Regions from separate parts of the Pelagibacterium nitratireducens genome, predicted to be linked through region 2. Evidence: predicted binding sites of a transcription regulator. Region 2 holds the regulator's gene; the other holds the start of a gene.
What was found. The regulator PhoB, encoded in region 2, activates phosphate uptake and scavenging genes when phosphate is short. The targets are predictions, from matches to a motif close to TGTCATNNANCTGTCAT.

Region 1 (4,958 bases), 1.6 Mb from region 2:
CCCCCTCTTCACGAAACTATCCAACACCTTTTTCGGCCCGGCCTTTTCAAAATCGATCGAGAGCTTGTTGCCTTCGGCGGCGGTCACCATGCCGTAGCCGAATTTGAGGTGGAAGACGCGTTCGCCGACGCCGTAGGCGGCCGAGGGGCCTGAGGAGCGGGCGACGAGGTCGCCGTCTATGGTGACCGGGCCGGGGCCTTTGCGGGCCGATTGCTGGCGCTGGGCGCGTTGCCAGCCGGGGGTTTCATAGACGCTTTCGAAGGGGTCGCGGTTATCAAACCGGGTCGTGGCGCGGCCGCCATAGGTGTAGCCGCCGTAGGAGGACCCGGTGTCGGTGACTTCGACGACCTGGGCGGGGAGTTCGTCGAGGAAGCGCGAGGGGATGGCGGATTGCCAGAGGCCGTGGATGCGCCGGTTCTGGGCAAGGGAAATGCGGCAGCGCTTGCGGGCGCGGGTGATGCCGACATAGGCCAGGCGCCGTTCTTCCTCGAGGCCGGCGAGGCCGGATTCATCGAGGGCGCGCTGGTGGGGGAACAGGCCTTCTTCCCAGCCGGGGAGAAAGACCGTGTTGAATTCGAGGCCCTTGGCCGAGTGCAGGGTCATGATCGAAACCGCATCGCCGCCTTCGCCGGAATCGCGGTCCATGACCAGCGCGATGTGTTCGAGGAAACCGCCGAGGTTTTCGAACTCTTCCATGGAGCGGATGAGTTCTTTCAAGTTTTCCAGCCGTCCGGGGGCGTCGGCGGATTTGTCGTTCTGCCACATGGCGGTGTAGCCGGATTCATCGAGAATCTGTTCGGCCAGTTCGTGATGGGGGATGGTGCGCAAGCGGTCGGCCCAATCGTCGATCTGGCGGACCAGCCCGCGGAAGGTCGAGCGCTGTTTGGGCTTTAATTCCTCGGTTTCGGTCAACTCGCGAATGGCGGCGAGGAGGGGAATTTGGGCGGCGCGGGCGGTGTCGTGGACGATCTGCAGGGTGGCGTCGCCGAGGCCGCGCTTGGGGGTGTTGACGATGCGTTCGAGGGCAAGATCGTCGGCGGGCTGGGCGACGATGCGCAGATAGGCCAGCGCGTCGCGGATTTCCTTGCGCTCGTAAAAGCGCGGGCCGCCGATGACGCGATAGTTCAGGCCCAAGGTGATGAAGCGTTCTTCGAATTCGCGCATCTGGAAGGAGGCGCGCACGAGGATGGCCATGTCGTCGAGCGGGTCGCCCTGGCGCTGGAACTGTTCGATCTCCTCGCCGATCTGGCGGGCCTCTTCTTCTGAGTCCCAGACTGAAGTTACCGAGAGTTTTTCACCTTCTTCGCCAACATCGGTCTGGAGTGTCTTGCCCAGCCGGGATTCGTTGTTGGCGATCAGGTGGGAGGCGGCGGAGAGGATGTTGGAGGTCGAGCGGTAATTGCGCTCGAGCTTGATCATCCTGGCGCCGGGAAAGTCCTTTTCGAAACGCAGGATGTTGTCGACCTCGGCGCCGCGCCAGCCATAGATCGACTGGTCGTCATCGCCGACCACACAAATGTTGGAGCTGTTGATGCCATCGCGGGACTGGGCGAGGAGGCGCAGCCACATATATTGGGCGGTGTTGGAATCCTGGTATTCATCGACCAGCATGTAGCGGAAGCGGTCGTGATACTGGGCGAGGACTTCGGGGTTTTCCTTGAAGAGGCGTATGCCTTCGAGGAGGAGATCGCCGAAATCGGCGGCGTTCAATGTTTTGAGCCGGGCCTGATAGTCCTTGTAGATCTTCTGGCCCTTGCCATTGGCAAAGAACCCGGCATCGGCCGGGGAGATGTCCTTGGGCAGCAGGCCGCGATTTTTCCAGCCATCCATCATGGACGCGAACTGGCGGGCCGGCCAGCGTTTCTCGTCGATGTTTTCGGCGGCGAGCAATTGCTTGATCAGACGGATCTGGTCGTCGGTGTCCAGAATCGTGAAATCGGGGCGCAGGCCGACCAGTTCGGCGTGGCGACGGATCAGCCGCGCGCCGATGGAGTGGAAGGTGCCAAGCCATGGCATGCCCTCGACCGAGGCTCCGACCAGCTTGCCGATGCGCTCCTTCATCTCGCGGGCGGCCTTGTTGGTGAAGGTGACGGCGAGGATCTGGTTGCCACGGGCTTTTCGCGTGGCAAGGATATGGGCGATGCGGGTGGTCAGGACGCGGGTCTTGCCGGTGCCGGCGCCGGCGAGGACCAACAGGGGGCCTTCGGTTGTTTGTACCGCCTCGCGTTGTTCGGCGTTGAGCCCGGCAAGATAAGCGGGCTCACGCGCGGCGAACTGGGAGGTGATGGGGCCTTGCGGGCGATGGGGCGGGGCGGCTGACATATAGGTTGCGTTTTTTCCCTGCTCGCGCCGCCGAACCGAAAAACGGGGTACGCTTTTGCCGGCGGCGCTCGAATCTCATTTTGTTCTAGTGGTCAATATATAGGTCCGATGACGGCAAAAGTATATGCACAGGCCAGTTCGGCGTTGTCACAGAAGTGTTGTCGAGGCGGCCTAAGACGCCCGGCGTGATCATTTCACGCACAAGGGGATTGCAATGACCAAATCGACTTTGCTCGCGGCGCTTGCTGCCGGGCTGCTCGCCAGCGCGGCCATGCCAGCGCAGGCGCAATATTTCAACCGCATCGCCAGCTTTCCGGTCGCAGACAATGCGCCAGAGGCCGAAGCGACATCCTCGGAAATCATATCGGCCTCCGAAGACGGCATGACGCTTGTCTATTCCGACAGCCCCGGTGGCGGCATCGGGTTCGTCGACATCACCGACCCGGCCGCTCCGGCCGCTGCCGGCTACGTCACAGTGGACGGTGAGCCGACTTCGGTCGTGGTGATCGGCGACTACGCCTTTGCCGGCGTCAACACTTCGGAGAGCTTCGTGGCGCCTTCGGGCCACGTCGCCGTCATCGACATGGCCAGCAAGGAAATCGTTGCGACCTGCGACGTTTCGGGCCAGCCCGACTCCGTTGCCAAATCGCCAGACGGCACGCTTTTGGCCGTGGCGATCGAGAACGAGCGCGACGAAGACCTCAACGACGGGGAAATCCCGCAGCTTCCCGCCGGGAACGTGACTCTGTTTTCGACCAGCGACCAAGGGCTCGATTGTGACTCGATGATCGAAGTCGACGTGACCGGCCTGGCCGACATCGCGCCGAGCGATCCCGAGCCCGAGTTCACCGATTTCAACGAGAACAACGAACTGGTCGTCTCCATGCAGGAGAACAACCACTTCGTTATCATGGATGGCAATTCGGGCGAAGTCATCAGTGATTTTTCGGCCGGTTCGACCGATCTGGCGGGCATCGACACCGAAGACGACGGCGTGCTCTCGTTCACCGAGAGCCAGGATGCGCGCCTGCGCGAGCCGGACGCCGTCAAATGGATCGACGCCGACCATTTCGTTGCCTCGAACGAGGGCGACTACAATGGCGGGTCGCGCGGTTTTACCATCTATAACAAGGACGGTTCGGTCGCCTATGAATCGGGCGCGGCGATGGAAATGATCACCGCGAGCCTGGGGCACTATCCCGAGGGGCGCTCGGACAACAAGGGCATCGAACCCGAAGGCATGGAAGTGGCGAGCTTCGGCGATGACACGCTTATCTTCGTGATGCAGGAACGCTCCTCGCTGATCGCCATCTACCGCGCCACCGATGGTGAACCCGAATATATCCAGTCCATTCCCTCGGGCATGGGACCGGAAAGCGCCGTGGCGATCCCCGAGCGCAACATCATCGCGACGGCCAATGAAGAAGATCTGCGTGAAGACGGGCTTGCCGGTTCGCACGTCATGATCTTCGAGCGCCAGGACGTCGAAGCGCCCGACTATCCGCAGATCGTGTCGGCCATGAACGACGATGGCACCCCGATCGGCTGGGTGGCGCTTTCGGGCTTTGTCGCCGATGCGGATGAAGCGGGTAAGCTCTATGCGGTCAACGACAGCTATCTCTCGATGATGCCGACCATCTATACGATCGATGCGACGCAGACGCCGGCCATGATCACCGAGGCAATGCTGGTCACCCGTGACGGTGAAGCGGCCGAAGCGCTCGATCTCGAAGGCATCACGCTCGATGGCGAAGGCGGGTTCTGGCTGGCCTCGGAAGGCCGGACGGATCGCGACATCGCGCACATGCTCTATCACGTGGATGGAGAAGGTGCGATCGTTGAGGAAGTGTCGTTCCCGGACTCGCTGCTGGCCAACGAAATCCGCTTCGGTTCGGAAGGTGTGAGCTCGGTGGGTACGGGCGAGGACATGGTGCTCTGGATCGCCATTCAGCGCGAATGGGGCGATGACGAAGCGGGCATGACCAAGCTGGTTTCCTATACCCCTTCCACGGGCGAATGGGGTGCCGTGCACTATCCGCTCGAAACGCCGGCTGAAGGCGCCTGGGTGGGTCTTTCGGAAATCACCATCCATGGTGATTACGCCTATATCGTCGAGCGCGACAACCAGATCGCCGAAAAGGCCGAACTCAAGAAGCTCTACCGCGTGCCGGTTTCCGAACTGGTCGGTGCTCAGATCGGCGGCGAGTTACCGGTGGTCACCAAGGAAGAAGTCCGCGACTTCATCCCCGATCTTGAAGCCCTCAATGGCTACGTTCTCGACAAGGTCGAAGGCTTTGCCATCGATGCCGACGGCATCGGCTGGGTCGTGACCGACAATGACGGTGTGGACGACAGCTCGGGCGAGACCAATTTCTGGTCGATCGGCGCTGTCGAATAAGCCTGCTGGTTAAGAGAGATTGTGAAGGGGCCGGACCTTTGGGTTCGGCCTCTTTTTTGTGTGGGGTGGATTGTGGGCGGATCGGCGAGTTGCGAGCCCGTTGTTAACATTGACCGGTTATCCTCGGCGTCTTAAAAGCCGACCAACTGCAGAAGGAGATTTATGCGCAGAGGCTCGTGATCGTAGCCGCAAACAGCGGTATCGCCTGGCACCAACGAATGGTCGCCGGACCTCTTTG
Region 2 (4,958 bases):
GTTTGAAGCCGGCGATGCCTTTGGGATAGCTTTCGATGACCGAGATGATCTTGTCGATGGGACGAAACAGAACGGTGATGAGAAGCAGAAAGCCGACGAACTGGCCGTAGGTCATTTCGCCATACATGACGAGCGCGGTCCCGGCGAGCATGACCATCAACTGCACGAGGCTCTTGGCCATATAGGACATCGAGATCGACGCCGTCATGATCTTGTAGGCCTTGAGCTTGGTGGTGCGGTAGCTCTGATTGTCACCTTCAAACAGCTTGCGCTCATGGCGCTCATTGGCAAAGGCACGTACGGCACGGACCCCGCCGATCGATTCCTCGATGCGCTGGTTGAAATCGCCGACCCGGCCGTAAAGGTTCTTCCAGGTCATGGTCATGGCGCTTCCGTATTTGAAGATCAGGAAGGCGGCGACCGGGACGATGAACAGGGTGAGCGCGGCGAGCTTTAAATTCATCAGCGCCATGATGATGAAGGCACCGATAAAGGTCATGATGGCTATAAAGACGTCTTCGGGACCGTGATGGGCGATCTCACCGACCTCTTCGAGATCCTTGGTGACGTGGGTAATGAGGTGCCCGGTCTTCTTGTTGTCGAAATAGCGGAATGAGAGTTTGTGGAGGTGATCGAAGGCCTGACGGCGCATGTCGGTCTCGATGCCGATGCCAAGCGCGTGGCCCCAATAGTTGACCACCGAAAGCAGGCCCGCATTGAGGATATAGACGACCAGCAGACCAGCAGCGGCGGCAAGAATCCAGAACCAGTTCTGGCTGGGCAGCAATTGATCGACATAGAGCTGGACGACCACGGGGAAGCTCAATTCGAGCAGGCCGACGATGACCGCGCAGCCGAAATCGAGGAAAAACAGGCCCTTATAGGGCGCGTAATAGGAGAAAAATCGGCGCAGCATCGTCGGATCGCTTTCAATACCGCCCGGACCTAGCGCGCTTAAACCAGACTCGTCAAGTCAAGTTTTCTGCGTGGTCGGGAGCGGTCCGAAAACTGAGATATTTGTGGCCGAAGAAATTTGCAACAGCGCCGACGCCGATTGCCGTGCCGTGTGCAACCGCTTCAGGCAGCAAGCGCCATCCGATGGCCGGGAGCAAATGATCGAGCAGGGCCAGGGAAACCGCCATGACGACAACGGCGCCGAGCGCATTGACGATGAGAAAGAGCGTGGCCTGCAGCGCCATGGACTGGCGGGAATTGGGAAACACATAGGCGCGGTAGAGCGTGAACCCGGCGCTCATGCCAATGAGATAGGCCACGAACACGGCGGCGGGAAACGGCAGCACGAGCGAGAGCGGGAAACGCACCAGCCAGTTGATCGCCGCTGCAAGACCGCCAAGCAGCAGGAAGCGCACGACCTGGGGCAGCTTGAGGAAGGCCTGCGGGCTCATATGCCGATCCAGGCGAGAAAGAAGCCGAGCGCCAGACCGGCGGCGAGCATGAGGCTTTTGGGGTCTTTCATGGCAAAGGCGACGGGATCGTCGTTGAGTTCGCCGCGAAAGCTGAGCATCCAGATGCGGCCGATCCACAGGAACAGGGCGGCGGGCATGAGCCAGAGCCAGATCGAATCCGAATAGAAATCGGCGGCCAGGGCATCCTGGGTGAGATAGAGCACAAGGATGAGAACCGAGCCGATGCCGCTGGCCACGCCCATGGCCATGATGAAGGGCGCATCGGTTGTGAAATATCCGCGCCCACTGATCCGGCCCGATCCGCCATTGTCGGTCATGCGCTGCACCTCGGTGTTGCGCTTGGCGAAGGAAAGCGAGGCAAACAGGAACATGGAAAAGACAAGCAGCCAGGGCGAGGCCATGACACCGACGGCGACAATGCCCAATACGAGTCGCAAGGTGAACAGCACGGCCAGCGTGAAGGCATCGAGGATCGGCTTGCGTTTGATCCCCAGGGAATAGGCGACGGTGAGGGTCAGATAGGCGGCAAGCGTTGCGACAACCAGGGGATTGACCAGCGCGCCGAGCGCGAAGGCGGCAATCATGGCGACGGGCATGGCGGCCACGGCATTGGCGATGGATATGCGACCGGCCGCGAGCGGACGGTTGCGCTTGGACCAATGGCGGCGGTCGTCGGCGATGTCCCAGAGGTCGTTGAGGAGATATGTCGAGGAGGCGAGGATGCCCAGGGCGAGAAATGCCATGCCCGCGCTGGTCCATGCTGCGAGGTCGAGCATATGGCCACCCAGCATGAGCGGCACGAACACCAAGGCGTTCTTGGCCCATTGATGCAGGCGCGCCTCCTTGATCCAATCCCTGAGCCGTGTGGGACGCTTTATGGTGTGCTCGATATCGGTCAGGCGGGCGGCCGCGCGCTCCACGCCACCGGCGGTTTCGACAAGAACGCCGGCTTTCGCGACTTTCCAGACGGCAAGGTCGGTCTTGCTGTCGCCGGCATAGACGAAGCCATCGGGAAACATTTCGGCCAGCTTTTGAGCCTTTGTGGCGCCCTTGAGATTGGTGATGCCATCGGATGCGATGGTCTTATCGATAAAGGGGAAGCGGTGAGCGATGCGTATGGCCAGCAGGCTGTCTGCCGCTGTGGCCAGAATGATTTGACGGCCTTTTGCCTTTTCGGCCTCGGCGTAGGCGACAAGCTCGGCGTTGAGCGGGATGTCGTCGACCTCGAGGGTCACCTGGCTGGCCAGTTGCTGCTTGAGATGCGCCTTGCCCTTGAGGAGCCAGAGCACGAGGGAAAACAGGCCGAACGGGTTCTGCTTGAGATAGGCGAAAACCGTCTCGTGCAGCAGATCGGTGCGGATCAGGGTGTCGTCGAGATCGAGAACGAGCGGGAGAAGGCCCGATCGGGGTTTCCGGTCGGCACGGGTCTGTTTGACCGCAACAGCTGATTTGGGCATCGCACCTGCTCACTTTGCAAATTTCGCCCCGTTATCGCGGGCGCGAAGCTGTGGTGCAAAGAAAACAGCAAATAAGCGTTAATCAGGCGCGACGCGCAAATCAGTCAAATGCACGACAAAATTTACGCTTTATCGATCTGGCTTAATATGGTGCCAACAGGATCGATAAAATCGTACCTGTTTATCAAGCCTCTAGTTCGCCACGAATTTTTCGTCGAAGGCATAGCCCGCGCCGCGGACGGTGCGGATGGGGTCCTTGACCCGCCCCCGATTGATGGCCTTGCGCAGCCGGCCGACATGGACGTCCACGGTGCGCTCGTCGACATAGACATCGGTGCCCCAGACGCCATCGAGCAATTGCTCACGCGAATAGACGCGGCCGGGATTGCCCATGAGGTATTCGAGCAGGCGGTACTCTGTGGGGCCGAGATGGACTTCCTTGCCCGAGCGGCGGACGCGATGGGTGGTGCGGTCGAGTTCGATGTCGCCCGCCTTGAGGATAGCAGCGATCAACTGCGGGTTCGACCGGCGCAAAAGGGCGTTGATGCGGGCCATCAGCTCGGGAAGCGAAAAGGGTTTGACGACATAATCGTCGGCCCCGGTCGCCAGACCGCGCACCCGCTCTTCTTCCTCGCCGCGTGCGGTGAGCATGATGATCGGGATGCGGGCGGTATCGGTGCGGGCGCGGATGCGGCGGCAGATCTCGATGCCCGAAGTGCCCGGCAGCATCCAGTCGAGCAGGATGATATCGGGCGTGTTTTCGGCGATGCGCAGCATGGCCTCTTCGGCATCTTCGGCGGTTGCGACGGAAAAATCTTCCGCCTCGAGATTGTATCGCAGAAGTTCGACGAGATCGGCCTCGTCTTCGACAACAAGAACCTGAGGGATCATTGACTAGCCCTTGATCTGCTCACGCTTGAAATCCTCGACGTCCGACGTCAGTGACTGGCCGGTCGCAAGGAAATAGGCCTGCTCTGCTATGTTGGTCGAGTGATCGCCCACCCGCTCAAGATTTTTGCCGCAGAACAGGAGGTGCGTACACATGGTGATATTACGCGGATCTTCCATCATGTAGGTGAGGAGTTCGCGGAACAGGGAAACATAGAGCGCATCGACGTCGGTATCGCGCTCGACCACATCGACCGCCATGTCCTTGTCGCGGGCGGCAAAGGCATCGAGGGCCAGCTTGACCTGGCGCTGGACGAGTTCGCCCATGTGGCGCAGTCCGTTCTTGAACTGGCTCGACATGCCGATGCCTTCGAACTGGGTGGAGCGACGGGCCGTCGACTTGGCCATGTCGCCGATGCGTTCGAGATCGTTGGCGACGTGAATGGAAGCGATGACAAGGCGCAGGTCCTGCGCCATGGGCTGGCGCCGGGCGATGATCGAGACCGCCATCTCGTCGATCTGGGCCTGCATGGCGTCGACCTTCTTGTCGGCGGCCACAGTGGCCAGCGCAAGGTCGGCATCGGAGCGGATCAGGGCGTCGGTGGCGTTGGAAATCGCCTTTTCGACAAACCCGCCCATTTCCGAGATCGAACGGGCCAACTCGATCAGTTCATCTTCGTAGGAGCTAACGATATGTTCGCTTGAATTGGGCATGACGTGGGTCTCCTACCCGATGCGGCCGGTGATGTAATCCTGGGTGCGCTTTTCCCTGGGATTGGTGAAGATGGATTCGGTCGGACCTTCCTCGATCAGCTTGCCCAGGTGGAAGAACGCGGTCTTTTGCGAGACGCGCGCGGCCTGCTGCATGGAGTGGGTGACGATAACAATGGTGTAATTGGCACGCAATTCGTCGATCAGCTCCTCGATGATCGCGGTTGCGATCGGATCGAGTGCCGAGCAGGGCTCGTCCATGAGGATGACTTCGGGACCGACCGCTATGGCGCGCGCGATGCACAGGCGCTGCTGCTGGCCACCCGACAGGCCGGTGCCGGGCGAATGCAGCCGGTCCTTGACCTCTTCGAACAGCCCCGCCTTTTGCAGCGAAGTCACGACGATTTCTTCAAGATCGGACTTGTTGCGGGCCAGTCCGTGGATCTTGGGGCCATAGGCAACGTTTTCAAATATC

Region 1: V6617_RS06990 (esterase-like activity of phytase family protein) is a predicted target of PhoB. The motif match lies at 2,468-2,484, and genes of this name have one in related genera.

What each region holds. Positions count from the first base shown of each region.
Region 1 covers NZ_CP146275.1:1,396,070-1,401,027, forward strand. The annotation lists gene V6617_RS06985 (ATP-dependent helicase) at 1-2,322, opposite strand, end outside; gene V6617_RS06990 (esterase-like activity of phytase family protein) at 2,537-4,720, shown strand.
Region 2 covers NZ_CP146275.1:3,039,844-3,044,801, forward strand. The annotation lists gene V6617_RS14995 (ABC transporter ATP-binding protein) at 1-916, opposite strand, end outside; gene V6617_RS15000 (GtrA family protein) at 969-1,406, opposite strand; gene V6617_RS15005 (UbiA family prenyltransferase) at 1,403-2,884, opposite strand; gene phoB (phosphate regulon transcriptional regulator PhoB) at 3,077-3,775, opposite strand; gene phoU (phosphate signaling complex protein PhoU) at 3,779-4,486, opposite strand; gene pstB (phosphate ABC transporter ATP-binding protein PstB) at 4,499-4,958, opposite strand, start outside.